One region of the Enterococcus sp. AZ126 genome, then DNA from elsewhere that is predicted to be linked to it. Evidence: riboswitches for the same ligand, from Rfam matches in the RefSeq annotation. Region 1 holds a riboswitch; each other region holds the start of a gene.

The links. Region 1 has a riboswitch for magnesium ahead of mgtA (magnesium-translocating P-type ATPase). Riboswitches for the same ligand answer to the same signal wherever they lie in the genome.
Region 2: another riboswitch for magnesium. It lies ahead of IGI43_RS14500 (LCP family protein); the one in region 1 lies ahead of mgtA (magnesium-translocating P-type ATPase).
Region 3: another riboswitch for magnesium. It lies ahead of IGI43_RS02795 (MgtC/SapB family protein); the one in region 1 lies ahead of mgtA (magnesium-translocating P-type ATPase).
Region 4: another riboswitch for magnesium. It lies ahead of IGI43_RS03005 (phosphatase PAP2/LCP family protein); the one in region 1 lies ahead of mgtA (magnesium-translocating P-type ATPase).

What each region holds. Positions count from the first base shown of each region.
Region 1 is NZ_JBIOSB010000001.1:816,240-824,535, forward strand. It holds gene hrcA (heat-inducible transcriptional repressor HrcA) at 1-970, opposite strand, end outside; gene hemW (radical SAM family heme chaperone HemW) at 1,157-2,314, opposite strand; gene mgtA (magnesium-translocating P-type ATPase) at 2,498-5,158, opposite strand; M-box (ykoK) riboswitch at 5,276-5,446, opposite strand; gene IGI43_RS04055 (LysR family transcriptional regulator) at 6,024-6,905, shown strand; gene IGI43_RS04060 (LysR family transcriptional regulator) at 6,933-7,823, shown strand; gene IGI43_RS04065 (glycerophosphodiester phosphodiesterase family protein) at 7,992-8,296, opposite strand, start outside.
Region 2 is NZ_JBIOSB010000001.1:3,082,425-3,090,720, forward strand. It holds gene IGI43_RS14475 (penicillin-binding transpeptidase domain-containing protein) at 1-569, shown strand, start outside; gene rpmG (50S ribosomal protein L33) at 696-845, shown strand; gene IGI43_RS14485 (alpha/beta fold hydrolase) at 1,312-2,073, shown strand; gene IGI43_RS14490 (DUF4809 family protein) at 2,535-2,927, shown strand; gene IGI43_RS14495 (DUF4303 domain-containing protein) at 2,971-3,468, opposite strand; M-box (ykoK) riboswitch at 3,733-3,901, shown strand; gene IGI43_RS14500 (LCP family protein) at 4,077-4,991, shown strand; gene IGI43_RS14505 (FAD-dependent oxidoreductase) at 5,153-6,487, shown strand; gene IGI43_RS14510 (helix-turn-helix domain-containing protein) at 6,477-7,949, shown strand; gene glpK (glycerol kinase GlpK) at 8,252-8,296, shown strand, end outside.
Region 3 is NZ_JBIOSB010000001.1:568,003-576,298, forward strand. It holds gene clpB (ATP-dependent chaperone ClpB) at 1-1,417, opposite strand, end outside; gene mgtA (magnesium-translocating P-type ATPase) at 1,873-4,533, opposite strand; gene IGI43_RS02790 (GNAT family N-acetyltransferase) at 4,766-5,266, opposite strand; gene IGI43_RS02795 (MgtC/SapB family protein) at 5,296-5,961, opposite strand; M-box (ykoK) riboswitch at 6,151-6,321, opposite strand; gene IGI43_RS02800 (hypothetical protein) at 6,465-6,935, opposite strand; gene dnaI (primosomal protein DnaI) at 7,183-8,112, opposite strand; gene IGI43_RS02810 (replication initiation and membrane attachment family protein) at 8,112-8,296, opposite strand, start outside.
Region 4 is NZ_JBIOSB010000001.1:615,491-623,786, forward strand. It holds gene IGI43_RS02985 (helix-turn-helix domain-containing protein) at 1-253, shown strand, start outside; gene IGI43_RS02990 (hypothetical protein) at 386-652, opposite strand; gene IGI43_RS02995 (HdeD family acid-resistance protein) at 684-1,211, opposite strand; gene IGI43_RS03000 (diaminopimelate dehydrogenase) at 1,391-2,362, opposite strand; gene IGI43_RS03005 (phosphatase PAP2/LCP family protein) at 2,456-4,027, opposite strand; M-box (ykoK) riboswitch at 4,272-4,438, opposite strand; gene IGI43_RS03010 (ABC transporter ATP-binding protein) at 4,610-6,457, opposite strand; gene IGI43_RS03015 (ABC transporter ATP-binding protein) at 6,473-8,296, opposite strand, start outside.

The DNA of each region.
Region 1 (8,296 bases):
ACATTTTTGAATAAGGCATACTTGTGGGGCCTAACAAGGCGATAGTCCCTTTGCCGTGACCCGAGACTTCATAGGTTGCTGTAATCATGCTCATATGATCAAGTAAATCATTTCCTATTTCTGAACCGATTCGAATCGCTATTTGTGTATCGGCTTCTTCATCAGCTGTCAATAAATGAGTAATTTCATTTGTATTTTTCATAAAAGAATAAACAGATTTTAGTTGTTCGATGTTCTTTTCTACACCGAAATCTAGTAGATTCATACGACCACTGACGAAAACTTTTTCTTCAAACGCGTGTCCTAACATTGCATCAAATAGATTCATCATGCCATCTGGTGTTTGAAAATAACGATGTAAAATCATTGGGATTTCCGTACGTAGACGATGATAAACTGTCAGTAACGGTTGTCCTACCAATTTGTCATTGATTATTTGGGTCATCTTTTCCAAATCCTGACTTGATACAGATGACGGAATCGCAAATACTTGGTTTTCTACGTTGCCTTTATCTGTTACGATAATCGCGATGATTTGACGCTCATTTAATGGAACGATTCGAAAACCAGTCAATCTTCGTTCTTTCACTTCAGGTCCTAACGAAAAAGCAGTATAGCTTGTTAGGTCAGAAAGGATCTCAGCAGATTGTTCAATGATATCATTGATTTCATGAAACTCTTTACCAAAGGAATGGCGAATCGCTTCTAATTCATCATGTTCAACTTCCGCTGGACTTAACAAATGGTCCACATAATAGCGATAACCATCCATTGAAGGAATTCTACCAGAAGACGAATGTGTCTTCGCTAGCAATCCGTGTTCTTCTAAAGCTTTCATATCGTTACGAATTGTCGCAGAACTCGATTGAATGCCTTCTTCCATTAATTTTTTGGAACCTACAGGATTTCCTGTATTTGTGTATTCTTGGATGATAAGTCGCAAAATATTCTTTTGTCTTTCCGTTATCATAGTTACCACCCTTCATTAGCACTCATGTTGTTCAAGTGCTAATACAATTATTAATATAGCAAGTTCTCACAAAATTGTCAAGAGAAAAACAAACTTTTTTAGCACTCTTTATCATCGAGTGCTAAAAAAATAAAAAAGAAAGAAATCAGAGCCATTTAAACTCTAGTTTCATTCCTTTTTATTTTCCTATTCTTTATCTATGAGAAATGCTTCAAACACATCATTTCCTACGAAAAGTCCTTGTTCAGTGAGTTGGATATGATCTTCATTCTCCAACAGCAACCCTTTTTGGACCAACTCTGGAATCGTTTCTTTGTATACATGATCCAACGGTAAACCAAATTTCTCTTGGAAACGCGATTTTGATACGCCTCTCATTTTTCTCAAACCTAGAAAAAGTTCTTCTTCCATTTGATTATTTAATGTCAATAATTCTGTTTCAACAGTAGGCAATTGATTTTCCTTTAATGGTTTTAAATAGTGTTGTATGGGACCATGATTACGATAACGAGTATGGCCTAGATAGCCACTGGCTCCAGCTCCAAAACCATAGTAATGGTCATTATTCCAATAGACCAAATTGTGCTGGCTTTCTTGACCTTTTAAAGCAAAGTTACTTACTTCATATTGATGACGTCCTGCTTTTTCCATCGCAAGGATCGTTTCTTCAAACATTTGCGCTTCAACTTCCTGATCAGGTAATTGTAAGCGACCTTGACGTACCCAATTCATAAACATTGTTTTATTTTCTAAAATCAGTGAATACAATGAATAATGAGGTAAATCAAGCTCGATTGCTCGTCTTAAAGTGTCTCTAAATCCTTCTAATGTTTGGCCAGGTAATGCATAAATCAAATCAATACTTACATTCAAGAAGTCTTCTTTTTCTAAAAATTTCATTGTATCATAGACATCTTCAGCCGTATGTTTGCGACCAATTTTTTTCAAAAGCTGATCATCAAATGTTTGAACACCCATTGATAAACGGTTGACTCCATACTCTTTCATCACCTGTAATTTATCTTGTGTTAAATCACCCGGGTTTGCTTCCACTGTGAATTCATTTCCAGCTTCTATCGGCAAAAGTTCACGTACGCCTTTTAACAACACAGCCAATTGATTAGCCGATAAAGACGTTGGGGTTCCACCACCTATATAGATTGTTTTGGTATCTTTGCTTGGATATTGCTCTTTTGTCAAACGAATTTCGGTCAAAAGACTTTGGATATACTCATCTACTGGCTGACCTTCTAAAAAAACTTTATTGAAATCACAATAATAACAAATGTGTTCACAAAAAGGGATATGTATATATGCTGAAATGCTCGTTGTATCATTTTTCACTGTTTTTATTCCTCCAATTTGAAAGTCCTCTACTCTATTATATCTGTATATAAAAGACCCACTTCATCTTACCATATTCAATCATATAATGTTCTAATTTGATTCAATAAATTCACTATTTAATGTACAAAAAAAAGACACCTTGGTTCATTCCTAGAATCCAAAGTGTCCTAAAATTTCCGATTAAAGTAACTCTTGATATTTTTTCATATATATTTTTTTGATTACCGTTACTAAAAGTAAATACGCAATGATCGTTGGTATTAAATAGAAAAAGTAATTTCCTGGTAAAGGTGCAAATCCAATCGTTGCGCCTAAATTGGTAAATGGTAAAATTGTACCGCCTAAAATTCCAATTGAAGTGACCAGTGTCAATATACCTGATGCTCTACTTTGAAGGAACGGGATCTTTGGTGTTCTTAAAACGTGAAGCACCAACATTTGTGACCATAAAGATTCAATGAACCAACCTGCATGGAAAATCGCAATAAACAATAATTGCTTATCTGCTGTTAATGAGAAAAAGCTGCCACCCAAAATTGTTGGACAAATTATGAAATACATAAATAGATAAGTGACAATATCAAAAATAGAACTGGTCGGTCCAAACCATCTCATGAAAGAACCAATTGATTTTGCTTCCCATTTTTTTGGTTTTTCCACATATTCTGCATCGACATTATCCCAAGGTACAGACATACATGATGTATCATAAATTAAGTTTAAGAAAAGAGATTGAATCGGCGCAACTGGTAAAAAAGGTAAGAAGATGCTTGCTGGAATAACAGAAAATACATTACCAAAATTGGAGCTTGCAGTCATTTTGATATATTTCATGGTATTGCTAAATACTCTACGACCTGATATAATTCCTTGCTCTAAAACCATCAAATCCTTTTGTAATAAAATAACATCTGCCGATTCTTTTGCAATATCAACGGCCGTATCTACAGAAATGCCTACATCTGATACTTTCATGGCTCCAGCATCATTAATACCATCTCCCATAAATCCAACTGTTTGATCATTTTTTTTCAATGCTTTTACGATTTTTGTTTTTTGGTCTGGCGTTACTTTCGTAAAGATATTGTATTCAGTAACGATTTTTTCTAATTCAACTTCAGATAACTTACCTATTGCTGAACCATTGATCATTCTTTCAGTTCCCAGACCAACCTCTTTACAGACTGAACGTGTGACTAATTCATTATCTCCAGTTAAAATTTTTACAGAAACACCATTGTTTTTCAATGCTTTGATTGCCGCTGCCGCTGTTTCTTTTGGAGGGTCTAAGAATGCTAAATATCCTTGTAAAACCAACTCTTTCTCGTCTTCTACAGAATAATCATCTAGTTGATTATTGACTTTTTTATCAGCAATGGCCAATACTCGTAAGCCATCTTCATTTAATTCTTTGACTGTTTTTAGTACTTGTTTTTTTATCTCTTGCGTGAGTGGAATAATATTTCCCTGCTGGTTAATGTAAGAGCATGCTTGCAGCATCTCTTCTACTGCTCCTTTGGTGATTAATAGGCTTCGATTGGATCTTCTATCTTTAACAACCACACTCATTCTTCTACGATTAAAATCAAAAGGAATTTCATCTATTTTAAAATAATCTTCTTCGTCAATGGATAATTCTTTCGATGCTGCTTCAATAATCGCTTTATCAATCAAATTTCGTAAACCTGTCTGAAAGAAACTATTCAAAAACGCAGAATGCAATATTTCATGATCCTCTTGACATGAAGTGTTGTAATGGTACTCAAGAATAACCTTATCTTGCGTTAGTGTGCCCGTCTTATCCGTACACAGAATATCCATAGCGCCAAAATTTTGAATCGCATTGACGTTTTTCATGATCGTTCCTTCTTTGGCCATATCTCTAGAGCCTTTGACTAAATTTGTGGTAACGATCATCGGCAGCATTTCTGGAGTAAGCCCTACAGCAGTTGCGATTGCAAACATCAGCGCTTCACTCCAATTGCCTTTGGTTATTCCGTTTATCAAAAATACTGCTGGCGTGATGACCATCATAAAGCGGATCAATAACCAGGTGGTTTTATTTACGCCTATTTCAAAACTCGTTTTTTTATCATCATCTGCTACATCTTGTGCTATTTTTCCAAATAATGTATCATCGCCCACACGAACAACTACACCAATCCCGCTACCACTCACAACATTGCTCCCTAAAAATAGTAGGTTTTCAAAATCCGTTTGACTGTTCCTTGTGGTCACGACATTTTTAACTTTCTTTTCAACTGGAAAACTTTCTCCTGTCATTGCAGATTGAGAAACAAACAAATCCTTGGCATGGATCAAGCGGAGGTCTGCTGGAATCATGTCGCCAGCTGAGAGCTTCACTAAATCACCACAAACAACTTCGTCCATCGGGATTTCCATTTCTTTATTTTCTCTAGTAACAGTTGCAGTAATCTGAATCATATTTTGCAGTTTGCTGACCGCATTACTCGATTTTACTGATTGGACTAATGTCATCGTGCCACTTAATAAAACCATGATCAACATGATCAAGACACCCACAAGATCTTTTTCACTTGGTTCCGCGTACACATATTCAGTAAAAAACGAGATAGTTGCAAGTATCATCAATACTACAGTGAACGGAGTGACATAAGATTTTATCACCGTATAAACCAATGATTTCTTTTTATCATCAGTGATTTTGTTTACACCAAATTGCTCTTTTGAGCGTTTTATTTCTCTAGCTTTTAAACCTTCCCACGAGGATGAAAAATTTTCCAGTACTTTATCAATCGATAGATTAGCTAATTTCTGATACGCTTTTTCATGGATCATGTTCTTCATTTCTTTTTGCATCTAGATTATCCTCTTTTCTTTTAGTTGAGTTTCGCTTTATCGAACTATCTTCCGATATGATAACCACATCCTTTCCACACAAAAAGAGCGCACTGAAAACTCAGCGCACTTCGCCATGAGTCTTCACATTCGTTGAGTTTTGGCACTATACAACGTAAAAAGCCTAAGCTTTTAGCTACCTTAAGAAAAGCCTTAATTCGACAGTTCCTGTTCTACCCATTGGCGTCTCTCGACATTTTTGGGCAGTAGCCTATGTTTGTATAGGAGCCTCACCTAACAAGAAGAATTACATCATCAGTTTAATGAATTATTATTTTTTTTGATAGACAAAAAAAGGAATAACGGTATAAGAATAAACAGATAGCCTATTGACTCATCTTTTTTTGTGATGACTTTACGAACGAAGATTTAAACTTCGTTTGTAGAAAATCCATCCTTCTTTTTACAAAAAAACTTAGCCTTAAAGAATCCGAATAAACGATAGATGCAGAAGTAACTCCTTCGAAAATAAGTTGAAATTCACAAAAAGGAATAGCACTATAAGTAAATCGTAATGGCTTAGATTTATCTTCAAGACTATAATAAATATGAATAAACGCTTATGTGCCAACCTCAACATATAAGCGATCGTTCGTCATTTTTATCAGAAGGTAATATCCTGATAGAAGCCTCTTCAATTGGTCTGCTACCAATTAAAGAGGCTCTTTTCCTGATTAATCCATAATAATTTATACTTGTTTTGAAAGTTCAATAATATACTATTAATTTTTTATATATTTTTTCTAAAAAAGAACTATTTTAACTAAAATTATTTTATCTTGTATATGATTAGAGTTTTTTTCACTCAAGTGAAGGAGATGAACGAATGAAATTAAAACATCTAGATTATTTTTTAGAACTATGTAAATACAAAAATTTTACAAAAACCTCAGAGGAATTAGGTATTTCTCAACCTTATTTGAGTACTCATATTCGTGAATTAGAATTAGAACTAAATGCTCGATTGATAACAAGAGGCCACAATACCAATGAATTAACGCCAGAAGGATTTGTTTTAAAAACAAGAGGAGAAACGATTTTTCAGGAATTTGAAATGGCTATTAAAGAAATAAACTTACTGGTTCATACTGGAGAGACTGCAAAGATTAAAATTGGGACTAATTTAGCTGACACTGATTATTTGATTGCTAAATTACTAACAGAATTCCGTAACTATTACCCGACTGTTTCACTTGAGTATAGTTATTACGAAAATTTAGAAGATGTGCTTGAAAAAAACGAAATAGATATCGCAATTGGTATTCTATCTGAAACAAACACGAAAATAATAAGTGATTTGATATTCTCTGAATCCTATGTCGTCTTTACGAGTAATAACAATCAACTGGCCCATTTGAATGAAATATCAGCCGATCATTTGAAACAAATTCCTTTGATAAACTATTCGAAACAGATTTACGAAAAAAAAATAATCAGTTCATGGATTGAAACGAACTATCCACAGCTTAAAGATAATCGATATTATGAACTCCCTTCGACAATTTCAATATTAAACTTAGTTGATCAGGATTTTGGGGTAGCATTCCTCCCATACTCGCTAACAGAATCGCTTCCTCGTTATTTGAATGTTGCTTCTGTTGAAATGCTTGAAGCACCTTTTAGAAATATTTCTATCGGCTATTCTAGAAATACTTCACTGTCAAAAACACACAAACATCTAATTGAACAGCTTCAATATATCTTTTAATTTGCCTTTTGAAAGGAGTCAATGGTCATGGAATTAACGCATCTGAACTATTTTTTATCTCTCTGCGAAGAAAAACAATTCACGAGAGCTAGTAATAAGTTGAATATTTCGCAAGCTGCTCTAAGCAAGCAAATAAAAAATCTTGAAGACGAAATTGGAACAGCTTTATTTTTTAGAAACAGTGGAGAATGTCAACTTACACCTGCTGGAAAAATATTAGAAGCGCATTGTTGGCGTATCAAACAAGAAATGTCCTATATTTGCGAAGAAATTAATGATCTTTCTACCACAAAAAAAACTGCCAAGCCAACCTTAAATGTTGCTCTTTTTTTAAATGATCTAGAATTTAAATTAATGGATATTCTTTCTTCTTTATTTCGTGAGTATGAAGAGTTAAAAGTAAATACCATAATTTCAGATAACATCTTCAAGTCACTGGAAACAATGGAATGCGATATTGGAATTGGTCCTTCTGTAAAAAAAGTCCCCGCTGAAATAAATGAACTAATTATTTATTCAAATGAATACAATATTATTGTACGAAAAGGACATCCAGTCTTAAACAATAAAACACTCACTTTGGACTTATTCGACAACTATCCTTTTGTTTTTTTCAAAGAAAATTTTCTTGAAACAAAAACTATTTATAATTGGATGGCAATAAATCTTCCGAAAAGATCTCAAGAATATGATATTCAAGTTGATACGACTGAATTGATTCTTTACATTGTAAACAATACGGACACATTTTCTATCGTTCCACAATATTTAGAATGTCATTTAGATGATTTCAATATTGCATCCATCAATCATGAAACCCTCCCAATTAGAGCGATGTCTATTTATTATCTTAAAAATAAATACATGAACCCTCAGCTAAAACAAGTGTTGTCTTCATTTACCAATACTTCATTTTAATGACTACTACAAACAAATCAAAAAAACTCTAAATATAGACGGAAATTCATAAAAATCTAGATAATAGTTTTTATAAATTTCCGCATACTCCTCAAAGCTAAACACTGTTTTCAACTAATTGATCAGAAATTTAAGGGATTATCATTTTAAAAAACAAATTTGTGTTGCTTAATTATAATCTGTAGTTAGATTGTTTATTCCTAAAGCCTCCATCTTCTTAAACTCGCTTTGTGGAACCCCCCATAAATTAACAGACAATCCTTTACTTTGCGCTTTAGCTATCAGATCTGCTCGATCAACAACACAATCATATTTGATATCTAAACCAGCATTTTCACCTAGAGTGCTTACTTGATCAATCATTTGCTCATCTAAAGTAGTCGCTAAAAACTGAACTTGAGTATCTGGAAGACGTTTTTTCATTTCAATCAAATTGGGATAATCAAATGAGATTATTACTGCCGTATCCGCCA
Region 2 (8,296 bases), 2.3 Mb from region 1:
TACCAGGAGAATCAACAGGCGTTTCAAATAAAGATTTTGATTCAGATAAAGCGCCAATGCCAGGACTGTTACTCGATTTGTCTTTTGGTCAATATGATACGTATACAGCAATGCAACTAGCACAATATGCCTCAACAGTTGCAAACGGCGGTACTCGTTATGCGCCACATGTGGTTGAAGGAATTTATGATAACAATACAGATGGAAAACTTGGTGAACTGAAAGAAGAAATAAAGCCGAAAGAATTGAATAAGGTAGATATCAATACGGAGCAAATGCAGATCATTCAAAATGGTTTTTATGATGTTGTTCATGGAAGTGGTGCCTTTACGACAGGGCAATCTATGCAAGGTGCAAAATTAGATATGGCCGCTAAAACAGGTACTGCTGAGACCAATGTTGGGGAGCATAGCACGTATAATAGTAATGTCGTTGCCTATGCACCATACAATGATCCAGAGATTGCTGTCAGTGTGATTTTACCTCACTTAACCAGTGAAAGTACCCGACCAAACCAAATGATGGCTAAAGCGATCGTAGATGCTTATGCAGATTATAAACAACAATAAATTTGTAAAGTAGTTTTCCTTTACAAATTTTACTAAAAGGGTAGAAATTCTTGAATAAACATGATATGATATCTGAGGCTAAGAAATATCTTAGAAATACGAAATTAGATATAGGAGGGGAAACACATGCGCGTAAACATTACTTTAGAATGTACTTCTTGTAAAGAACGTAACTACCTAACAAGCAAAAATAAACGTAACAATCCTGATCGTTTAGAAAAGCAAAAATATTGCCCACGTGAAAGAAAAGTTACTTTACACCGTGAAACTAAATAATAATTACAATTATGAGCTAGAACCCTTGTCGTATAAGGATTCTAGCTTTTTTATTTTGGCTTGAAATAATTTTGAATGCCATCTACTAAATATTAGTAAATTTCACTAGTTTTTGAACAATTTCTTTTTTCGTTTTTTCAGTTAGAGGAAGACATTAGCAGAGGACTGAGAGATCCCTAGATCAGACTTTAGTAAATCTATGAATTTCCTTAATGGAATATCAACAAAAGAAGAAATGGTTTTAAATGATTTACTGTGCAGTATGATTTTATTCTTCGTTATTTTATTATTGTTATAAAACAATTAGCTATATAGATACATAAATATAAAGTATAGCTGCCCTTATTAATAAACTGAATATAGTATAATTATTTTCAAATTATTCTTTACTTTATAGTAAATAGTAGTGAATTTTAGCTAAAAGTGTATACTTGATAAATAAAAACTATTTTTAGGAGTGAATAAGATGAAGGTTAGTATTAGACATCGGTATATCAAAAAGATTCCGGTTCTGGAAATTGTACCAGAAGAAGAGAAGAATAATCCCTTGCCTTTAATCATTTACTATCATGGATGGCAGTCGGCGAAAGAATTATCACTGACTCAAGCTAGAAAATTAGCGAAAAAAGGAATGCGCGTGATTTTACCTGATGCGATGAACCATGGGGAACGAAAAACAGGACCGATATCTCCAATTCCATCAGTGACGTTTTGGTCAAGTATTCAATATAATATTGTTGAATTTGCTCAGTTGGTGCGTCATTTTGAGAAACAACAGCTGATTGAAGCAGAAAAAATTGGCGTTGGTGGTGTTTCAATGGGTGGTATTACAACTTGTGCATTATTGACGCAACATCCGGAAATAAAAATAGCAGCTTGTATGATGGGAACGCCAGCACCGCAACGTTATATTGAGAGAGTGATGGAACGATCAGCTGAGATGAACTTTTTTGTGCCACGGGATTTACCGTTATTACTTAGTTGGGTTTCGAATTATGATCTTTCAGAGGCGCCAGAAAAATTAGCACAGCGCCCAGTATTATTTTGGCACGGAACCAAAGATCCTAAAATTCCTTATGAAGATATGGCCGATTTTTACCAAATGATTGAAGGAGAGTCTTATGCTGATCATAGTGAGTTTATCACTGGTGAAGGCGAAGGGCATCTGGTCAAAGGTAAAATGATGGATGTTGTGGCTGAGTTTTTTGAAAAGGAATTTTCGAGATAAATTATTTAAAGAATCTGACTGAAACTAGAGGATAAAACCAGTTATGCTGAGTTTATTCTCTAGTTTTACCTCTAATTTAGATGTGAACAATCAAAACGAACTAAAATATTATGATGTTTTATTTCAAATGCACGATGGTACATCCTCTCTAAAATAAGTTGTGAAAAATTGATCTTTTTCATAGGCTTATTAACAAAAAAATAGCAGATCAAAATATGGAGAAAGGTAGTAGAAAAAATTAGTTTATAAAGTTTTTTTAATTTATTAACGTCTCTATTTTTCTTTATGATGTTATATACTAAATGATAAATCTATTGTTATTTTAGAAATAAAATCAGAGAATTTTTTTTTTATTACTTATTTATAATTTGCTTGTTTGAAAGTAGTAGAATCACTTTATTGTGCTATTACTTTTGGTATAATATGTAAAGAAACAAAAAGAAGGGAAAGGATTTGGAACAATGAAAAAAGCAACGATCACTAAAACGGTTAATTTATTAGACGGAGGCTGTAATGCCTGCGGGATTATTGAGGACGAAAATTACACGTTGACAATAGATGAGCAAAAGATCCCCATAGAATCATTGACAGTCAATGCACTTATAACAGCGATTGTTTTAAAGAATGGTTATAAACGAGAGTATCAGATGGATGTGATCGATGATTATACGATGTATAAAAAAAATGATCATCAAGTCACGCTTAAAGAAGAATATGATTTTCTGACGTATTCAAATGATACAATTAAAATTGAAACCAAAGATCAAATCAGGGATGAGAAAGAATTAGTGAAGATAGTTAATCAAATCTTATCCACTCTTTTTTATGTAGAAGAATTGGATTTTAGTTTATAGAAAATTATACAAAACATACTGAGATTACAGGGTATGTTTTTCATTATTCTATTTGAAAAATTTCTAACATTCCAATTTTTTCAAATCGTTCTTGTGAGTCGGAAGGATTTTCGTTTTGATCACAGACTAATAGTTTGAAATCCTCTGTTTTTGGGATACGTTTGAATGTTTCACTATCAATGAAGAGAATCAGCTGCTGGCAAAGCCATTCAAGAACAGTTTCTATATCTTGTTCGTCCTCCACCCAATCGTCAAATAAATGGAGAGAAGCAAACTGTTGTGTCTCATCCCAATCGCTTGAATTGTATTTTATTTCTTCTAATTGTGATTTACTATGGCCTTTATTCGTATAATAGCTTGTTGTTTCTTGCCAAAGTTCCACAGTATTAAAGCAAAGATTGATTTCACCTTCTTCATGAATATTGCAGTTTAAAGCAAATGCGTAGAATGTTTCATCAGAATGATCTAATAAAAAGTTTTCGATGCTGTCTGTTAAAAAGTTGAAAAAGAATTCTTGTTGTTTTTCTAAAAAGTGTTCCATTTGTTCCCTCCAGGTATTCTGTCTTTTAAACATTGAAACAGATATCACTGGGAAAGTCTATCTAAAGTTGATTTTTATAGAGAAATCATTATTTTTTAAGAAAATGTAAAGATTCTTTATTCGAAAATGGTTGTCTTTATCGCCTTTTTCCATTGTAAGAGCGACTACAAAGTGATTTTTTTAATAACAGCGTTACGACTTTGATTAATTTATCCAAAATTTCATTTGACTTTGTGATACGATACGCTTATAGTTTATACTGAATTAAATACTTGTTAGGTGAGGCTCCTATATAAACACAAGCTACTGCTCAAAAATGTCGAAAGACAGGTATGGGTAGGACAAATTTCGTCGAATTAAGGCGTTTTTCAAAGTAGCTAAAAGTAATGCTTTTTACGTTATATAGTGCTAAAACTCAACGAAGAGAAGATATAGATACGTTGGAAATCCATGACCAGTGTCATGTGCTTAGTCCCTATAATCTAATCCCTTCGCTGAGTATTCTTAGTGAGGGATTTTTTCTTTTTACTCAAGAGCTACCCAGTTTCATAAGCGATACTCTAATTGGAAACAAGCCATTCAATTTTAAGTTTAGAAAGGAACAAATAATGAAAAAATCTGTGAAAATAGTGACGATTACCTTACTATCGATTCTTCTTGTGATTGTAAGTGCAGCCTGCTATGCTGCAGTCTCATTCCAAGCAGCAAAAGAAAAAAGTGAATCAAAACTTCCTACAATAAATAAAAATTTTACTGGTGATGAACAAACGAGTGATAAAGAGCTGACGGTTATGGTCATAGGAAATGATTCGAGGGATGATGATGAAGATCAAGGACGTTCAGATACGTTGATGGTGGCGCACTATGATGGAAAATCAAAACAGCCTAAATTGATATCGATCATGAGAGACAGTTATGTAACATTTCCTGATGGCGGACAAGATAAAATAAATGCAGCGTACGCATATGGTGGCGCGCAAATGACAAAAGATGTGCTGAAAACGAACTTTGATTTGCCAATCAATTATTATGTTGTTATGGATTTTAAAGAGTTTAGTGATATCATTGATGAACTTTATCCAAAAGGAGTTAAGATCGATTCTGAAAAAGATATTAATTTGGATGGTGTGGATATTCCTAAAGGAGAACAAACATTGCACGGAAATAGCTTATTGCAATACGCTCGTTTTAGAATGGATGAAGAAGGCGATTTTGGACGTATCAGACGTCAGCAACAAGTGATGGATGCATTAATCGCACAGTCTAAAGATTTGATTCCAATTTGGGAATTACCTCAAGTAGCTGGTAAGATGGTAGGGAAAATCGATACAAATGTACCAACTAGTTTATTGATTGATTTAGCGAAGGATTTCCTTACTGGAAAGGTAAAACCTTTAGAATCACTATCTGTTCCTGTCGAAGATTCATGGAACTTTAATGATTATACTGAATCAGGAAGCGTAATCGAACTGGATGAACAAAAAAATGCTGAAGCGATCAAAGCGTTTTTGAAAGCCAATTAAAACTTGATTATATAAATAAAATAACCTGTCTATTCTCTTTTAGAGGAGTGTATGGGTTATTTTTTTAGTACAAAAAAAATTAGTGTATTTCTATACGAATGGACAAGGCTTGTGCTATGCTTTAAGCAAACGTTTTATTCATTTAGAAGGAAGGTTTTACTGTGAAAGTTGTGATCATTGGTGCGTCATTTGCTGGAGTATCAGCTGCTTTGGCTATCAGAAAAAAATACCCTACTGCTAAAATTTATTTAATAGAGAAGCAGCAAACAATTGGTTACCTACCTGGTGGCATCAATCTTTACTTTAATGAAGCGATCGATCCTATCGAAAAGGCTCAGTTTATGTCAGAACAACATCTAATAGATCGTGATATTTGTTTGATGTTGAATTCAAAAGTGGTTAGTATGGATTCAAAACAACATATCATTAAATATGAAAAGAAAAAATCTGAATTTTTAATGTCTTTTGATAAACTGATATTGGCAACGGGTTCTAGTCAATGGTCGCAAAAGATTCTAGGAAGTGATTCGGAAAAGGTTTTAAAATATAAATTCTTACCTGGCGTTTTTAACGCAATCGAACGTTTGAAAAATAGTGATAAAGTAGCGTTGATCGGCGGTGGTCAAATTGGTGGAGAAGCTGCAGATACCTTGCTAAAAAAAGGAAAAGAAGTGCATCTCTTTGAACGTATGGACTATTTATTGTTTAAGTATTTTGATGAAGAGATGATCCAGCCTGTGCAAGCTGAAATGGTCTCTCGCGGTGTTGTTTTCCATTTTGATGAGACCGTTGAAAAAGTAACAGACACAAAAGCAGGACTTCTAATCGAAACAAAAAAGTCTCAACTATTATGTGACAGTGCTATTTTTGCAATGAATGTTCGGCCAAATTTAGATTATTTAGATGAAAATATTCAGACTCACACAGATCATACTGTGTTTGTAAATGAGTATTTACAGACATCTCAAGCAGATATTTTTGCAATCGGCGACTGCATCCAAGTACCCTATAGCTTATCGAAGGAATCCTTTTACATCCCACTGGTGAATAATGCTGTGAGAACAGGATTAGTTGTAGCTCAAAATCTGGTGGAGCCTACTACGCCATTTACTGGGTCGATTCGCACGATTGGGACAAAACTTGTTGATTATTATGTAGCAAGCACGGGTTTGACTGAAGCGGAAGGATCATTTCATGAACAGTCAATTTCTGTCGCCCATGTTCAGCAAAAAAGTTCTTTGTCTTCAGGATGTGAAAAAATTTGCGGAAAAATTATTTTTGAAAAAGAAAGCCATAAAATTCTAGGCGCACAGCTAGTTTCAAAAGCTGATATCTTAGAGAAAATCAATACCTTAGCGCTAGGAGTTCAAATGGGGCAGACGCTTGAGGAATTTTATCAAAAAGACTTTTTATATCATCCTTATTATTCTAATGTGATCGAGATCACGAATCAGCTAGGTTTTGAAGGTCTATGGAGCGTCGCAAATGAAAATTGAAGGATTGCTGGATAAAAAAGAAGCGAGAGAAGTTAGGATTTTAAAGAAAGTCATTTTAGCTGGCGGTCGTATTAAAGATACTGAATTAATTGATTATTTAGGCGTTTCAAAGGCTTCTTTTGAAAGTGATTTAAAGGAGCTAAGTTATTACTTGAAGCCTTATGATCAAGATTGTACGTTATTTTATGATGGACGATGGTTGGCCATTCAGATGTCGGATCAGTTTTCGATTAATAAAGTGTTAGATGACTATATTCGAGCATCAATCAAGTTTCAGTTGATCGATTATTTATTTCGTTATCGTGAATTTACTATTGCCCAATTGACGACTAAATTTATGATCAGTGAGTCTTCGTTATTTCGAAAAATCAAAGAACTGAATCAACTATTAAAAGAATTTGCTCTGAAAATTAGCAATGGTCAATTAAAAGGGGAAGAAATCCAAATCCGCTATTTTTATTTTCAAATTTATTGGTTTTTAACACCCTATGAGAACCATCAAGAGAAAACACTAACAGTTCAAAATTCGAGGATCATCGAGGCATTGGAAAAAGCGTTGGCTCTTTCTTTTGAAGAACATAGTAAATTAAAAATCAGTTTATGGTTGACAATAAGTAAGAAAAGAGTTTCGGTTCAACCAAAAATGTTTAAAGAATTATATCGCAAGAGTCAGGTGTATGAACAAGATCCTTTTTTCAAAACATTACGTTCGTTTGTTTTACGTTTTTTTAGTCGGTATCCACTTGAAATTGATGAAGAAGAAAGTCTACTGCATTTTATTTTTTTGATGAGTATGTCTGTTTTTTCGGAATCGGATTTTGCTGAGTATAATTTGATTCGAGGGAGACGTACACCTACATCATTAGCTGATACGTTTGTTTTGGAACATGTGATCTTATATTATCGTCCGCAAAAATTTTTCCCTGAATTGGAAAAGAAGATTCTATATTATTTTTCACAGATCCATAGTCGATTGTATTTTTTTAAAGGTGAACTGGAATTGTTCGATCGTGAGAATATTTGGCAAAAGGAACAAAATCTTTCTAGTCATCAACTGGCGGATTTTTCTCGTGTGCTTTTAGAGAAAAGTTTAGACTGTTTTGGGCAACGTTATGAAACGAACAATAGCTTATATGAATGGTCGCTTGTAAAATATCTCAGTGTGTTGGCAATCATTGATTTTGAAATTGTTGGTGAAACGCGAATTGGGATTGATTTGAAGATGGACCATTTATATAAAGAGGTAATGACACAGGTCTTAGTCTTGAGTTTGAAAAATTTGAATGGGTTAATGATCGAACCTTATAATCCCAAAAAAACGTATGATTTGATGATCACAAATGTTATGAGAGCAAATGCTTATCGTGCTGTCAAAGAGGTTTATGTTTTATCAGAATTGGGTTCAGCTTATGATATTAATCAAATTAGAATGAAGATCCGGGAACTACATAAGGAAAGATGAATTAAATAAAAAGGTCCAAAAGTAAAATGAGAGTTGTTTTTCTTTGGGTCTTTTTTTGTTGTCAGAACAAGATTTTATCGAAAAACTTTCAATTATTTTTGAATTTAAAAAAAAGATGACGTTTTTCTGAAATGATTTACGATTATTATAAACACATAAGATATAAAGCGTTTACAAAGAAAACTGTTAATTCTCGAAAAATGATAAAAATGCAGTGAGATGAAAAATACCTCAGTCCATTTTTTATTTTCCTGTCGAGGTTAAATGACCCGTTACGCTTTTAAAACAAGGAGGAAACGACAATGGCAGAACAAAAGTACATTATGGCAATCGATCAAGGAACAACG
Region 3 (8,296 bases), 250 kb from region 1:
CATTGACTTCTTCTTTTTCTGTTTCCCATTGCATCTTCATTGCGTTGGCTTCTTCACGAAGGTCTGCTAATTCTTCTTGTAATGCATTCAAACGTTTCTTACTAGCATCATCTGACTCTTTTTTTAGTGCGGCTTCTTCAATTTCTAATTGCATCAAACGTCGTGTCACTTGATCAAGTTCAGTCGGCATGGAATTCATTTCCACTCGAATTGTTGCACTAGCTTCATCCACTAAATCAATTGCCTTATCTGGCAAGAAACGATCTGTGATATAACGATCAGATAAAGTTGCTGCAGCGACCAATGCATTATCATGTATATTAACACTATGGTGAATTTCAAAACGTTCTTTTAACCCACGTAAGATACTGATTGTATCTTCAACTGTCGGTTCTTTAACTAAAACTTTTTGGAAACGGCGCTCTAAGGCTTTGTCTTTTTCCATATATTGACGATATTCGTCTAATGTTGTTGCACCAATCAAATGCAGTTCACCACGAGCCAACATTGGTTTTAATAAGTTTCCAGCATCCATACTACCTTCTGTTTTTCCTGCACCAACGATATTGTGTATTTCATCGATGAATAAAATAATTCGTCCTTCACTTTTCTTTACTTCTTTTAAAACTGCTTTTAATCTTTCTTCAAATTCACCGCGGAATTTTGCTCCTGCAATCAATGCACCCATATCTAGTGAAAAAATTGTTTTATCTTTTAGATTTTCCGGCACATCTTTACGAACGATACGTTGTGCTAATCCTTCAATGATGGCCGTTTTACCAACACCTGGTTCACCAATCAAAACAGGATTATTTTTTGTTTTACGTGAAAGAATTCGAATCACATCACGGATTTCTTCATCACGACCGATAATAGGATCTTGATTGCCACTTTTTACTTGCTGTACTAAATCTACCCCATATTTTTCTAATGCTTTGTATTGTTCTTCTTGATTTTTAGAAGTCACACGATCTCCCCCTCTCATGTCTTCAATATTTTTACGTAGTTCTTTTTCTGTGATACCCTGACTCGTTAAATATTTCGTTAATCGATAATTTTTTAATTTCATCAACGCTAAAATCACGATTTCAGTTGCTAGAAACTCATCTTGAAATGATTCTCTAAGTTTGTCCGCTTCACCTAATAAGTTAAACAGATTTTGACTCATGCTTTGACCATATTGGATGTTGCTGCCTTGGATGCTTGGATATTCATCAATTGCTTGATCGATTTCACGTTCAAAAGCTTCTACGTCAACTCCAGCGTCTGTATAAAAGTTACGTCCAAAATGATTTGGCTGCAAAAAAATCTTCCATAGATGTGCAATATCGATTTCTTGATGATGACGAGTAACTGCGACCTGTTGCGCCTCTGCGATTGCTTCTTGTAATGTCGTTGTCATTTTTTCGATGTTCATAGAATTACCTCCTAAATTTAAAAGCTGTGTAGATCCAATCAGTTCCGACTGGAAAATAGAAAACTGTACCGTTTTTATTCACGTTGTATTTTTATCTTTTTTCTGAGGAACTAGCCTACAGAGCTAAATATTGTGAAAGAATTACGACTTCATTTGATTTTGATTTAAAAACAGCTCGTAAATCTCACTTATATAAATAGTATCGTTAATTTATCAAAAAAACAGTACGTCTTTTGTACTATTTTTTTAAGGTCTAAAGTTTGATCATTATTGACCTTATAAATTTATTATACTCCTTTGGTCAGTAAAGGTCAATAAATAAACGCATTTTTTTGACGAAATTTCTCATCTAATTTTATGATAACGCAATGAGCTATTTAAGCAAAAGATAAGCTGTTAGATAGACAAAAAAGATTGAGCGCCACTTTTAGTGAGACTCAATCTTTTAATTGATTTTATAGTAATTCTCCAAATCGTTTTACATAGAATTTTTTTACGATCATTACCAAGAATAAATATAAAAATACTGTCAATCCTAACCAAGCAAAATAGTTTAGAGGTAGTTCAGCCAAACCTAAGCTTTGACCAAAACTTGTAAATGGTAAAACTGTACCAACTGCGATCCCTAACGATGTGATGGTCGTCAAAATAAAGGATGCTCGACTTTGTAAAAATGGAATTTTAGGCGTCCGCAACGTATGAATCACCAAAGTTTGTGACCAAAGTGATTCTATAAACCAGCCTGCGTGAAAAATCGCAATGAAAGCAGCTTGTTGTTCCGGTCCCAGATCATGATAATTTCCGCCTACCAATTGAGGACAAATAACAAAGTACATTAATAAATAGGTGGTAATATCAAAGACTGAACTAGTCGGTCCTAACCACTTCATAAACGAACCTATTTTTGAAGCATCCCATTTCTTGGGCTGTTCCAAATACTCATCATCTACATGATCCCACGGTATCGACATACATGAAATATCATAAATCAAATTCAAAAAGAGTAATTGCAGTGGTAACATTGGCAAAAACGGTAAAAAGATACTCGCAACAACAACTGAAAACATATTACCAAAATTAGAACTTGCCGTCATTTTGACATACTTCATGACATTTCCAAAAGTCGTTCTACCAGCTAATAATCCACGCTCCAACACCATTAAGTCTTTTTCTAATAAAATAACATCGGCAGATTCTTTTGCGATATCGACTGCTGTATCAACAGAAATACCAACATCGGCTTCTTTCATTGCTGGTGCATCATTGATTCCGTCTCCCATAAACCCAACAGTATGCCCAGCCTCTCTTAAAACTTGAACGATGCGCGTTTTTTGTTGAGGAGTCAGCTTCACGAAAATATTGTATTTTTCTGCAATGATCTTCAGTTCAAAATCATTCATTCGCGCGATTTCATTTCCTGTGATCAATTCTTCATTCGCTAATCCTACTTGTTTGCAAACTGATTTTGTCACTAAAGCATTATCTCCTGTCAATACTTTGACATCCACACCATGATTTTTTAATGCTTCTAACGCCGCTTTGGTTGTCTCTTTTGGTGGATCAAGAAACGCAAGATACCCAATCAAAACCATTTCATTTTCATCTGAAACAGAAAACTCATCAATTGTAGCCGGATTTGTTTTTTGAGATACAGCTAATACACGTAAACCATCTTCGTTTAATTCTTCAACGGTTTTCAAAATTTCTTTTTTAAGGTTTTCCGTTAAGAGGGTAACTGTTCCTTGATAGTCGACATACTTGGAAATTTCCAACATCTCTTCTACCGCACCTTTTGTGATCATTTGCGTTTTACCAGATTCGTCTTCAATCACAACACTCATGCGACGTCGCTTAAAATCAAAAGGAATTTCATCTACTTTTGTGTACTTAGAAGGATCAATCGACAATTCCGATTTTGCTGCATCAATAATCGCTACATCCATTAAATTTTTCAGGCCCGTTTGATAATAACTATTGAAAAAGGCATGGCGCAATACTCGGCGATCTTCTTTGCCATCGCAGTCTAAATGATACTCTAGGATAATTTTGTCTTGCGTCAATGTTCCTGTCTTATCTGTACATAAAATATCGATTGCACCAAAATTTTGAATTGCATTTAAATTTTTGATGATCGTTCCTTTTTTGGCCATGCTTGAAGCACCTTTGACAAGATTTGTCGTTACGATCATCGGAAGCATTTCAGGCGTCAAGCCAACAGCGACAGATAAACCGAAAAGAAATGCTTCAAACCAGTCACCTTTCGTCAAACCATTGATCAAAAATACTGCTGGCGCCATTACCAACATAAATCGAATCAACAACCAAGACGTTTTGCTGATGCCGACATCAAAATTTGTTTGAGGATTTTTATCAGATACATCTTGGGCTACTTTTCCAAAAAGTGTATCATCCCCCACAGAAATAACGATTCCTTCTGCACTACCACTGATTACATTACTACCCATGAACACAATATTTTCGTATTCAGTTTCTGCACTATTCGTATTCAATTTATAGTCAGCTCTTTTTTCAACTGGGTAACTTTCACCTGTCATGGCAGATTGAGAAACAAACAAATCTTTTGTTTTAGTTAAACGAATATCAGCTGGAATCATATCACCTGCAGATAATTTTATAATATCTCCACAAACCACTTCTTCGATTGGAAGTTCAAGTTGTTTTTTTCTACGAACAACAGTAGCTGTTATTTGCACCATGTTATTTAATTTTTCTGCTGCTTGATTTGATTTGACTGATTGAAATAACGTCATGGTGCCACTGATCAAAACCATTGCTATAATGATCATTACACCGACAAGGTCACGATCAGCAGGTGGGGCAATGACATAATCTGTTACAAACGAGATAATAGCTAAAGCAATCAAAACAATTGTAAATGGTGTAAAATAAGCTTTTATTATTTCAACGAATAACGGTGTTTTTTTACCGTAAGTGATGGTATTTTCGCCAAATGTCTCTCTTGATAATACTGCTTGCTGATTCGTCAATCCTACTTTTGAGGATTTAAAAAATGTCAATATATTCTCTACCGAGTTTCGTGCAAAATACTCATATGATTGGTTATTTTTTCTATTTAATACTACTTTTTTATCCATATAATTCTCCTTCTTTCCAAAACGCTGATCGAAGAAATTTCAAGTGTTTTATACGAGAATCCGTCATCTGAAATTTCATGATTTTTATCTATTTTAGGAATCGGACTGATGGAAAAAGAGAATCTGTTACAGGAGAATCTTGCTTGTTTGCCTTAGAAACAAATAGACAATAATAAACATATTTTCTTCAACAGATTTCTTTTTGCATAAGTCCTTGAACATCTGACTACTGTCATCCATTTGTTTCCATCTCCTTTAGCATTATATTTTTGATGATTTCAACCCTTAGTCGGTCATTTTGGGTATAAATTATTTTCTCAAATTTTTTCAAGACCACTTGTCCCTCCGAGTATGCATAGCCAATGCTTTGATACCCTAAATGAGTATAAAATCCCCAAGCTTGTTTACGGCCGGTTAAAAATACTGATTGAAAATTCATAAGATCCGCGATTTTTTCTGCAAATTCAAGTAATTGTTTTCCGATACCAAATCCTTGATACTGATCATCTATCGCCACTTGTTTAATTTGCGCTATTGCCTTGCTGCTTTTAAAAAGAAGTAAGGTTCCTACAACTTTTCCATCAATCAATGCAGCCATATGGATATCCTGCTCTTCATTTACAGGTAATTCTTTGATCCATTCTTTCCCCGCGCTCGTTTTGAGGAACTTATTTCTTAATAAAATTCCTTTCCAATATTCTTCACTGTTCCAATCGATAATTTTGACAGTCACTGTTTTACCATGATAATTCCTCCGTTCTTTTAATTGCTCATTTGATTAATTTCTATGACTTCTGATAGTTGGGATAATTCGGAAATAATTGTATTCACTGCGAGCGTCCCATTTCTTGCAGCTTCGATTTCTAAAAATAGCCTTACTTTTTTACCAGCCAAATCAGTACAAGAAAATTTTGTAAAGGTTAGGCAATAATTATCCAATAACTGAATAATTTCTGTTCTAAGCATCACTTCACTTGTATTACTAGTAATCACTGATAGGTAATGAATCGAATCGGCTTGTTCTTCTTGTCTTTGAACAGTTAAGTCATCCATTTTGAATGATAGGTTTCTTAATAAAATATTGACTAACATTAAAACAATAGAACAGATCACCCCTTCGATCACAAATCCCGCGCCAATCAAACTTCCGACTGCTGCGGAACACCATAAAGTTGCTGCAGTATTGATCCCAGTCACACTAAATCCTTCTCGTAAAATCACACCCCCAGCAAGAAAACCTATACCACTTACGACTTGAGCCGCAATTCGCGTCGGACTGCTGTCATCTTGAATTAAACCGGATAATGAAACGAATTGACTTGAGCCAAACGTTACTAACGTCATTGTTCTCATTCCAGCTAGTTTTTTTCGCCACTGTCTTTCTACGCCAATGATCATTCCAGCAAATATACTAGCGATAATATTGATTAAAAATTCATTGGTTTGCTCCTTCCCTAGATTCGTTTATCGGTGATTGGTTTTTCGCGGACATATTGCTTTTTAGCAAGTACCGTTCATCCTCTACTCTGCTTTTCCAACAGTCGTAGTGATTTAAAGCAAAAAACCTTCCGCCAAAAACTCAGCGGAAGGTCATAAATAAGCGCACAAAAAAAAGCCTGTATGATCTAGTCGTTGAGTTTTGGCACTATACAACGTAAAAAGCAGAGCTTTTAGCTACCTTATGAAAAGCCTTGTAATCGACAATCCCTGTTCTACCCATTGGCATCTCTCGATGTTTTTGGGCAGTAGCCTGTGTTTGTATAGGAGCCTCACCTAACAAATCTATTTAATTAACTTACAGATGAAACTATACCACCGTTTTAAAACAAATGTCAATAGCATTTTATTCATTTTTCTAACAAAAATAAAATAACCAATGTTACAAACGTGCAGCTGCACTATTTATCAACATTGATTATTTTTTAAATTTATTATTTTTTTTCGACATTCACGACTGAATTTCCAGCGACTTGAGGTGGAATCGACATCGTCATCGCAGGTAAGCCAGCTAAAGTAAATTGAATAGTATCCCCAGCTTTAAACTCACTTTCTGTGAGGCCATCAGCCAATTGTTCCTTTGGTACATTTAAAATAACGCCATCATTTTTCATCATATTAATTATTTTTTCTGGGTCTTCAACCACTTCGACGTCTTTTAAAACGAATCGAATCGATTTGTCCACCGTTTCATTTTTCGTAGCATCTTCAACTAAAACTGCGGTAAATATTGATTGCGTTTCGTCTTTGTCTTTAGTATTCAGCGTTTCATCAATCACTTGATCTTTTTGGCTGCTCATTGCTGTTTCTTCACTTCCTTTTGACGAATCTTTTTTATTTTGTGCGCAAGCTCCTAAAGAAATCAGCGTAAATACAGTTAAAACTGCTATTGCGATTTTTTTCATGTTACGTCCTCCAAAAATTGATACTTTATTATAAGCGATAGAATCTACAATCGTCCATCCTCATCATGTATACTTAATAAAAATAAAAAAAATGAAAGGCTAGGACATAGCTCTACGAGTTAGGTCCTAGCCTTAAAAAATCTGAATAAACGGTGGGAACAGAAGTAAAAACTTCGGAAATAAGAGTTAAACACTTCTGTTCCAACCTCACTAAAAACCTGGAGAGAGGATAATCAGTAATATTCCTCTATCCATTTCTTCGATCGTTTCCAGACATTGTAATTTCTTGTGCTAAATATCGAATACGTTCCATGATTCGACGCGCTTTTAAAGGTTCTTGCTCACCTCGTTGAGTCACGGATAAATGTTTTTCTAGGTCTTTTAAATCAAGATTTGATGAAAAGAAGGTCACTAATTGCTCTTGCATTCGATATTGTAAAATAACACTTAACACATCATCGCGAATCCATGAAGTCATCGATTCTGCACCAAGATCATCGATCATCAAAACGGGTGATTTCTTGACAGCATCAAGTTTTGGACCAACCATATCTTTCCCAATTGCTTGTTTCATTTCAACTGTAAATGTTGGGAAATGAACGATTGTTGTAATAAAACCACGTTCAGCTAAGCTATTAGCAATCGCACCTAATAGGAATGATTTTCCAACTCCAAAGGTTCCTTGAAGATAAAGTCCTTTGTGAAATTCTTTTGGATTCGACGTGTATTCATTTAAAAATTTCATCGTCTCTGCCATCGCCTGTGCTCGACCTTGAGATGCTGTATCAAATCTATTTAAGCTGGCTTCTCGTACATCTTTTGGCATATCCATAGCACGAACTCGTTTACGAATTTCATCTTCTTTTTGTTTAGCGATAAGCGCTTCTGTCGGTACATAGGTGACATCAATGTAATGAAAATTCAAGGTTAGTTGAGGCTCATATCCAGGCGCAATCATTGTTGGATCATTCAGTTGGTATTTGCGTTTTTCTTGTACAAATTCGTAAAGCTTTGAGTAGCTCTTTTGAATATCTTCATCTGTTAATCGCTCACGATGTTCTTCAATAAACTGTTGAACATCCGTATCCTTCAAGACAACTTCTACCAATTCGTTGTAACGTTCACTCATATCTCTGCTTTGGATGATTTTTGACATTTCTTTTCCTACGTCTTCCATTAATTTCCGCCTCCTTTACTCAAGAAATCTTGAATTTCTTTGTCTAATCGCGCTTGCTCTTCTTTAGATAATTTCTGCTCTTCTACTGGATTATCCACCCAATCCGGTAACGTTTCTTGGCGGATTGGTCGATTATTTTGTCCGTATCGTTGTCTCGTTTGTTTTTGCTCTTTACCCTTTTTAG
Region 4 (8,296 bases), 200 kb from region 1:
TTTTGTTAAGCAAAATATTATGACAAAAATAAATGATCGATTTAAATATGATTTCAATATTCAATTTCAAAAAGATCAAGTACTTCACCAATCGGATATTATCCTTACAAATATTCCGAATACAACTATGGAAGAACAACGTTTTACGTATAAAGTACACTTGTTTGATTTCCCAATTAAATTAAGAGACTTTATCGAAATTGAACGGAAGCTCAGATTAGTTGCACTGGCGAAAACCCAACCTTCTTCTTAGTTTATAACAAATTGAGATTGAGACAGCAGTGTTTAACTCCAAGAAAAAATAGCGCTTCTAAAGAAAAAAATGAGTCAAAACAGTCATTCATTTAGTAGAATGAATAGCTGTTTTGACTCATTTTATTTTCTATTACTCGTTGATTGCTAGAATTTGTGCCAAGTATCCTTTTACAATTTGCTCAGATTCTTCTTCGTTGTATTCTTTATAATAATTGATTTCATGTAAAATTCGTTTCACTTCATATATTGCTTTTTTCTCTTCGAACCAAAGTTTCATACTTCGTCTTTTACTCGTTTCTTCGTTTTCTTTTATATATTCTACTTCCACATCCAGTATTTCTATAATTTTTGCAATGCGAGCAATCACTTCAAATTCTTTATTTTCATTATATAGCATGGTTTTGATACTCCTTTCAATTTGGCGCATTTTAATTTTTGTTCATTGCATATTTCAATCTGGTTATTCCAAATAATAAAAAACTAATCCCAATCCAAAAGATAAGTGTCAAGGCTGAGATTGTAGGATTAAATAAAAAAAGAAAGCCGATGATTATCCCTAAGCTATTTACTACGAATAAGGAGTTTCGATAAACAGTGTTTAACTCTTTTGCCTCAACTATTCTAAAGCAACGTATGCTAAAAAAAAGAATCAACCAAGTAGCAAAGGCAAATGGTAGTACAAACATTCCCAGTGTCAAATGAGAAAAAAAGAAGGTACCAATTAAAAGATCAATGATTCCGATCAACGCAATCAAATTAGAATAATAACCACTCCATTGTTTCATATTTTTATCTGAATAAAGTTCAAATATTCCTTTTAGAATGAGGACGATTGAAAAGAATATAACGAGTAGTCTTAAAACGGTTACTGGGTTTTCAAAAGTAAATATGGCTAGTCCAATAAAGCTCATTCCAAGAATAAAAGAACCAATCTTACCGTATTTGATCCAAGCCATATGTCTGTCCTTTCTTTTTTATACATTGATAACGGCTATACTAACTTCATATTCTTAGTATAGAGGATAATGAGCTTGTTATTCTTTCACATCCTGTCGCATGATACGAAATAAAAAAAAAGAATAGTAAAACAAAACTTATTAGGTTTTGCTTTGCCATTCTTTTTTATCTTTTAGACTTATAATAGTTCTCTTCTTAATTCCTCATCTGTCTGATTAGAGAGGTACTTAGGCGCAATATCAAAAACTGTATAAGCACCAAATTGTTTTTCCTTAGACAAACGAACACACGCTCTAGCATAAGCTACCAGTACACTTGCGGTAAATTCAGGATTACTTTCAAGTTGTAAATTATATTCGATCACTTGTTTCGTCTTTTCATTCGTTCGCCCAGTATGCAAAACTGTTCCCCCATGCGGCATGGTCTTGTGATCACGATCTAGCTCATCTTTTGAAATAAAATGAACCTCAGTATCATAATCAGCAAAATAGTTAGGCATCGAAACAATTTCCTCATAGATCTTTTCTTCAACTGCGCCTGTTTCAAGTACAACAAAACATTCTCTACTATGTTTATCTCGAGTTGTCAAATTTAGTTGTTCACCCGATTTCAATTTTTCGATGACTTCACTATTTGGAATCGTATATTGAACAGCATCTGCTACGCCTTTTATTCGTCTTAATGCATCAGAATGTCCTTGGCTAACGCCTTTTCCCCAAAAAGTACTCGTCTGTCCAACCGGCAAAATACTTTGTGCGTATAAGCGATTCAAACTGAATAACCCTGGGTCCCAACCAGTTGAGATAATTGAGGTTGTTTGATTTTCTTTAGCCACTTGATCTATTTTTGCAAAATGTTCAGGTATTTTAGCATGTGTATCAAAACTATCAACAGTATTAAATAACTGCGTCCATTCAGGGGTTTGGATCGGTAAATCAGTTGCTGATCCCCCACACAATATACAGACATCGATCTCAGCTTTTTTATCTTTGAGTTGGTCCATAGTAAACGCTTGACCTCCTTGTGTTTGGACTGTTTCAGGAGCTCTTCTTGTAAAGATGCCGACTAATTCCATATCTTTATTTTGTTTTATAGATAGTTCAACGCCACGTCCCAGGTTCCCGTACCCGATAATCGCTATTTTTATCATACTTACATTCCTCCACTTCTATATGTCAAATTATATCAAAAGTGAAAGTCATTTGACAATCCGAAGTTGAATACGTTCCATTCCTATAGGGAATTACTCTAAATTCAATTGTGTTTTTAATTGTTTGATAACTTTTTCTTTTTCTTCTTCTGGAATGCTTTGATAAGAAATACCTTCTTCACCAGTATACCCATCTCCTGTAAAACCTTCCCCTTGCATTTGGTAACTTTCGATGTTGTCTAGGGCTTTTTGATAATTTTTCATCAATAACATCATTTGATCCAATGTCATATCTGTTTGTCCATTGTCACCAATGACATCCAATAACTCTTGGTAACGAAAAACACTCTTCATTGACATCAATTCTTTCGTCAACTGAATCGTTACTTCCCGCTGTCTCTTTTGTCTGCCATAATCACCTAAGGGATCTTCATAGCGCATTCTTGCATACTGTAATGTTTCCCAGCCACCTAAATGTTGTTCTCCTTGTGGATAATGAATTCCTTCTGCGTCAAACTCAAAATCATTATTCACTGTGACACCACCCACAGCATCACTCAATGCAGCTAAACCATCCATGTTGATAACGAAATAATGATTGATCGGGATATCTAAATAATGCTCGACCGTATCGATCATCATTTCATCACCGCCAAATGAATGCGCATGATTGATTTTATCATACACACCCTCTTTTCCAACAATCTCTACATATGCGTCTCTGGGGATACTTGTAATTGTCGTCTTTTTTAATTGATCATTGACGGTCACAACCATAATCGTATTGGCCCGAAAATCCGTTTTACGCTTTGAATCATTTGCGATACCTAGTAGTAAAAAACTAACAGGTTCACTATTTCCGAGTTTTACAGGTTTGGTTTCTCGGTTCAGTGGTTGGTATATTTTATCGGCTGTTTTTTGAACATTTTTAAATACGGAAGCTCCATAGGCAGAAGCTCCAGCAACGATAAGTAACACGAATGTCAGAACACCTAAAATCGTTCTTTGTATAAATCTTTTTTTAGCATCTGATGTCGAAAATTCTCTGTTGATATAAAACTTATAAAGACAAATATAGGAAAGATTCACCCATGCAAAGCTTAATGAAAAACCTGCAATCACATCGCTTGGATAATGAACTCTTAAATAAATTCGACTTAATCCAATTAAAAGCACATAAATGATCAAGGCAATCTTTATCTTTTTGTATTGCTTTGGATAAATCGTTTGTGCAATCAAAATAATTGAACACGCCAAACACATAGCTAAAAGCGAATGACCGCTAGGAAAACTATAAGAGGTTCTTTCTGCTAATTGATTCACATTAGGTCTTGGTCGAGCCACCAGATGTTTAAATATAAATCCAAATGCACTCACCACGAAAACATTGCTGATCATCCAAAATGCCAGTAATGTTTTCTTTTTTCGCCAAAGAGTAAATGCTACTATCAAGCTTATAATAAAAATCGGCCCGATTGTCGCAGTTTTAGCGAATAAATTTACAATAGTTGTCATTGTCTCATTTGGTTTCCAATTAAATTGATAGATCGCTGCATCTAATTGATTAAACCATGGAACATTCTGAACAACTAAAAAGGTCAATGCTGAAAATAGTAAGATACTCAAAATAGCAGGGGTAATTTTTTTTTCTTTCAACGTATACATGTCATAAATCCCTTCATTCTTATATTAAATAACATTGTTAGCTCAAAGTCAGTATTTACAACACTAATAAAAAACGCTGTAACTCACTTGCCTTGCAAATAAAAGCATGAGTCCAGCGTTTTTTCGTCAAACTACACTCTTGAAAACACAAGCAGATAATAAGACGTTACACAATTAGTAAATCAAGTCCATATTTACCAAAAGAAAAAAGCCAAACATTTTTTTCCTAAGACGTTTGACTTTCAATCAATCTCATCGTCTGAGTTTTAGCACTATACAACGTAAAGAAAATTCTTAGCTATTTTATGAAAAGCCTTAATTCGACAATTCCTGTTTTACACATTGGCGTCTTTCGACGTTTCTGCGCAATAGCTTATGTTTGTATAGGAGCCTCACCTAACAAGGTTATTTATCTATTTAATTTACTAAATAATACCGTTAGAAAGCATTTTTTTCAAGTTATTTTTAGCGTCTTTATTTTTTCTTAATTTAAATCCAAGGGAATTTAGAAAATGTCATTCTATTGCATAAAAAGAAACGACATCAAAATAGTTTTGATCGTCGCTTCTTTTTAACTATATTTTACTCATCTACCTCTTCAAACTGTGAGTTATAAAGTGATGCGTAGTAGCCATCTTGAGCAAGTAATTCTTCATGTGTTCCTTGTTCTTTAATATCACCGTCTTGCATGTAAAGAATTTTATCTGCATCTTTGATCGTTGATAAACGATGCGCGATAACGAATGATGTACGACCAGCCATTAAGTTATTCATCGCACCTTGAATCAGTCCTTCTGTTCTTGTATCAACAGAGGATGTTGCTTCGTCAAGTATCAAGATCGGTTTGTCAGCTAAAATTGCACGAGCAATGGTCAAAAGTTGTTTTTGACCTTGAGAGATATTTGAAGATTCTTCATTCAACTCCATGTCATAGCCGCCAGGTAATGTTTGGATGAAGTGATGAACGTGTGCAGCTTTGGCCGCTTCATAAACTTCTTCATCTGTTGCATCTAAACGACCATAACGCAGGTTTTCCATGATAGTTCCTTTAAATAACCAAGTATCTTGTAATACCATCCCAATATTTTTACGCAAATCTGCACGGTTAAAGTCTTTGATATTGTGTCCATCGATTTTGATCGCACCAGAAGTCACGTCGTAAAAACGCATCAATAATTTAACCATTGTTGTTTTACCAGCTCCAGTTGGTCCAACGATGGCAACTGTTTGGCCTGGATCGACATGTGAACTAAAATCATTGATGATGATTTTATCAGGTGTGTAACCAAAACGAACATGTTCAAAGTCAACCATTCCTTTTGCTTTATCGATTTTGACTGGATTTGGAACAGTTTGATCTTCTTCATCTTCTTCAAGAAATTCAAAAACACGTTCTGCTGCTGCAGCCATTGATTGAAGCAAGTTAGATACTTGAGCTAATTGAGCAATAGGTTGTGTTAGGTTTCGAACATATTGAATAAACGCTTGGATGTCCCCAACTGTGATCGTGCCGTTATACGCTAAGATCCCACCAAGAATCGCTACCGCAACATAACCAAGGTTACCTACAAAGTTCATGATCGGTTGCATCAAACCAGATAGAAATTGAGATTTCCACGCTGATTTGAATAAGACATCATTTTGTTTTTTAAACTCATTAAGAGAGTTTTCTTCATCATTGAATAGACGCACGATGTTATAGCCACCGATTGTTTCTTCGACCTTACCATTGATTACACCAAGATATTCTTGTTGTGTTTTAAAGTATTTCTGTGAATTTTTTACAACGATCATAATCAAGAGCATTGAAATCGGTACAATCAAAATCGCAATACCTGTCATTTTCACAGAAATGGAGAGCATCATTATAATGACTCCAATAATAGTGAAGACGGAGGTGATCAGTTGTGTGATCGATTGGTTTAATGATTGACCCAATGTATCCACATCATTTGTGATACGGGATAAGACTTCACCTGTTGTACGGCTCTCAAAGTAATTCATTGGCATGCGATTGATCTTCTCAGAGATTTCTTTACGCATTCGATAGGTGATTTTTTGTGAAATCGTCGACATGATCCAGCCTTGCAGAATTCCAAAAGCTGATGCGACTAGGTAAAGCCCCAGCATAAATAGTAAGATCCCACCTATTTTACTAAAGTCGATGCCGCCAGTTCCTTGATACTTTTTGATTAATCCATTGAATAATTCTGTGATCGCTTGTGATAAGATTTTTGGACCCCAAATATTAAAGACGGTTGAAGCAATTGCAAAAATCATTACAAAGAAAACAGGAATTTTATATGCACCAATATAAGAGACTAATTTTTTTAATGTTCCTTTAAAATCTTTGGCTTTTTCCACTGGAGCAATTTGTCCAGGACCGCCGCCGCGACCGCCACGTGGGCGATTTTGTTGTTGTTCTGCCATTATATTTGCTCCCCCCTACTCAGCTTCTTCTATGCCTAATTCAGCATTGCTCAATTGTGATTGGGCAATTTCTTGATAGACAGTTGATGACTTCATTAATTCTTCGTGTGTTCCGTGATCGACGATACGACCTTCGTCCAATACGATAATGTTATCCGCATGAAGAATCGTAGAAATTTTTTGCGCGACAATGATTTGTGTAGCCCCTTTGATATTTTCAGATAATGCTTTTCGTAAGGCTACATCCGTTTTATTATCAAGTGCTGAAAATGAATCATCAAAGATCAATATATTAGGATCTTTCGCCAAGGCACGAGCAATCGATAAACGTTGTTTTTGTCCACCAGAAACGTTCGTTCCACCTTGAGAAATTTCTCGGCCATAGCCTTTTTCATTTGAGTCAATAAATTCTTCTGCTTGTGCAATTTTAGCAGCTTTTTCCATTTGTTCATCTGTTATATCAGCATCACCAAATTTAATATTTGATGCAATATCACCTGAGAATAAGATTCCTTTTTGCGGTACAAACCCGATAATATCGTGCAATTTGTGCAAGCTGATATCACGAATGTCTATTCCATCAATCGTGATTCGTCCACCTGTTACGTCAAACAGGCGAGGAATCAAATTAACGATTGTTGATTTACCTGAACCCGTCGAACCGATCAAGGCTGTTGTTTGACCTGGTTTTGCTGTGAAGTTGATGTGATGTAACACGTCCTTATCAGCATCACCATAACGGAATTCTACTGCTTCAAATTTCACTTCACCTTTAAATTCATGATCATCTTTAGGATTTTTCGGATCTTTGATTGTTGGTTCTGTTTCAAGAACTTCTTCCACACGGCCAGCTGCTACATTGGCACGAGGTAGAATAATTGATACCATTGACAACATCATAAATGCCATAACGATTTGCATTGTATAGGTAATAAAGGCCATCATATCCCCAACTTGAAGTTGACCGTTGTTTATATTGTGTCCACCGACCCAAACGATCAAAACAGAAATACCATTCATCAATAGCATCATGATCGGCATCATGATCGACATCGCCCGGTTAACAAATAATTGAGTTTTCATCAAATTAGTATTGGCCACATCAAAACGTTTTTCTTCAAATTTTTCGCGTGAAAAAGCACGAATAACAGGTAAACCAGTAATAATTTCACGAGAAACTAAATTCACTCTATCGACTAAATTTTGTAAGGCTTTAAACTTCGGCATTGTTGTTAAAAGTAAGCTTATTACTAAAATTAAAACAGCACCCACAGCTACACCGACGATCCAGCCCATTCCCGTTCCAGTTCGGTAGACATTGTAGATCCCACCAATACCTAAGATCGGCGCATATAATACGATACGCATGATCATGACGATTCCCATTTGCATTTGTTGAATGTCATTGGTATTTCGCGTAATCAATGAAGCTGGAGAGAATTTATCCATTTCCGTATTTGAAAATTGCAGCGTACGTTCATATTGACCCACACGCAAGTTTCGTCCAACAGATGCAGCAACTAATGCAGCGATCAAGCCCACAATGACTGCTGCTACAGCGGAAAGGAAAGTTAAAAGAACCATTTCTGTTCCTGTTTTAATCATATAGTCCGTTTGAATTTTTTGTGTATTCATGTCCAGTGCTTTATATTCGGCTAGTGTTAATTGAATTCCTACCGTTTTCATAGAATCCGCGCCTAAATCACCTAAGCTTTTTTTCGTCTCTTTACGAGCTTCTTCGACTTTGGCAGGTAAAGCATCTGTCTTTGCCTTGATTGAATCAGCTAAGTTTTTGGCTTCAGTTCCTTTGGCTTGGGCTTGAGCCGCTAAGTCTTGTGC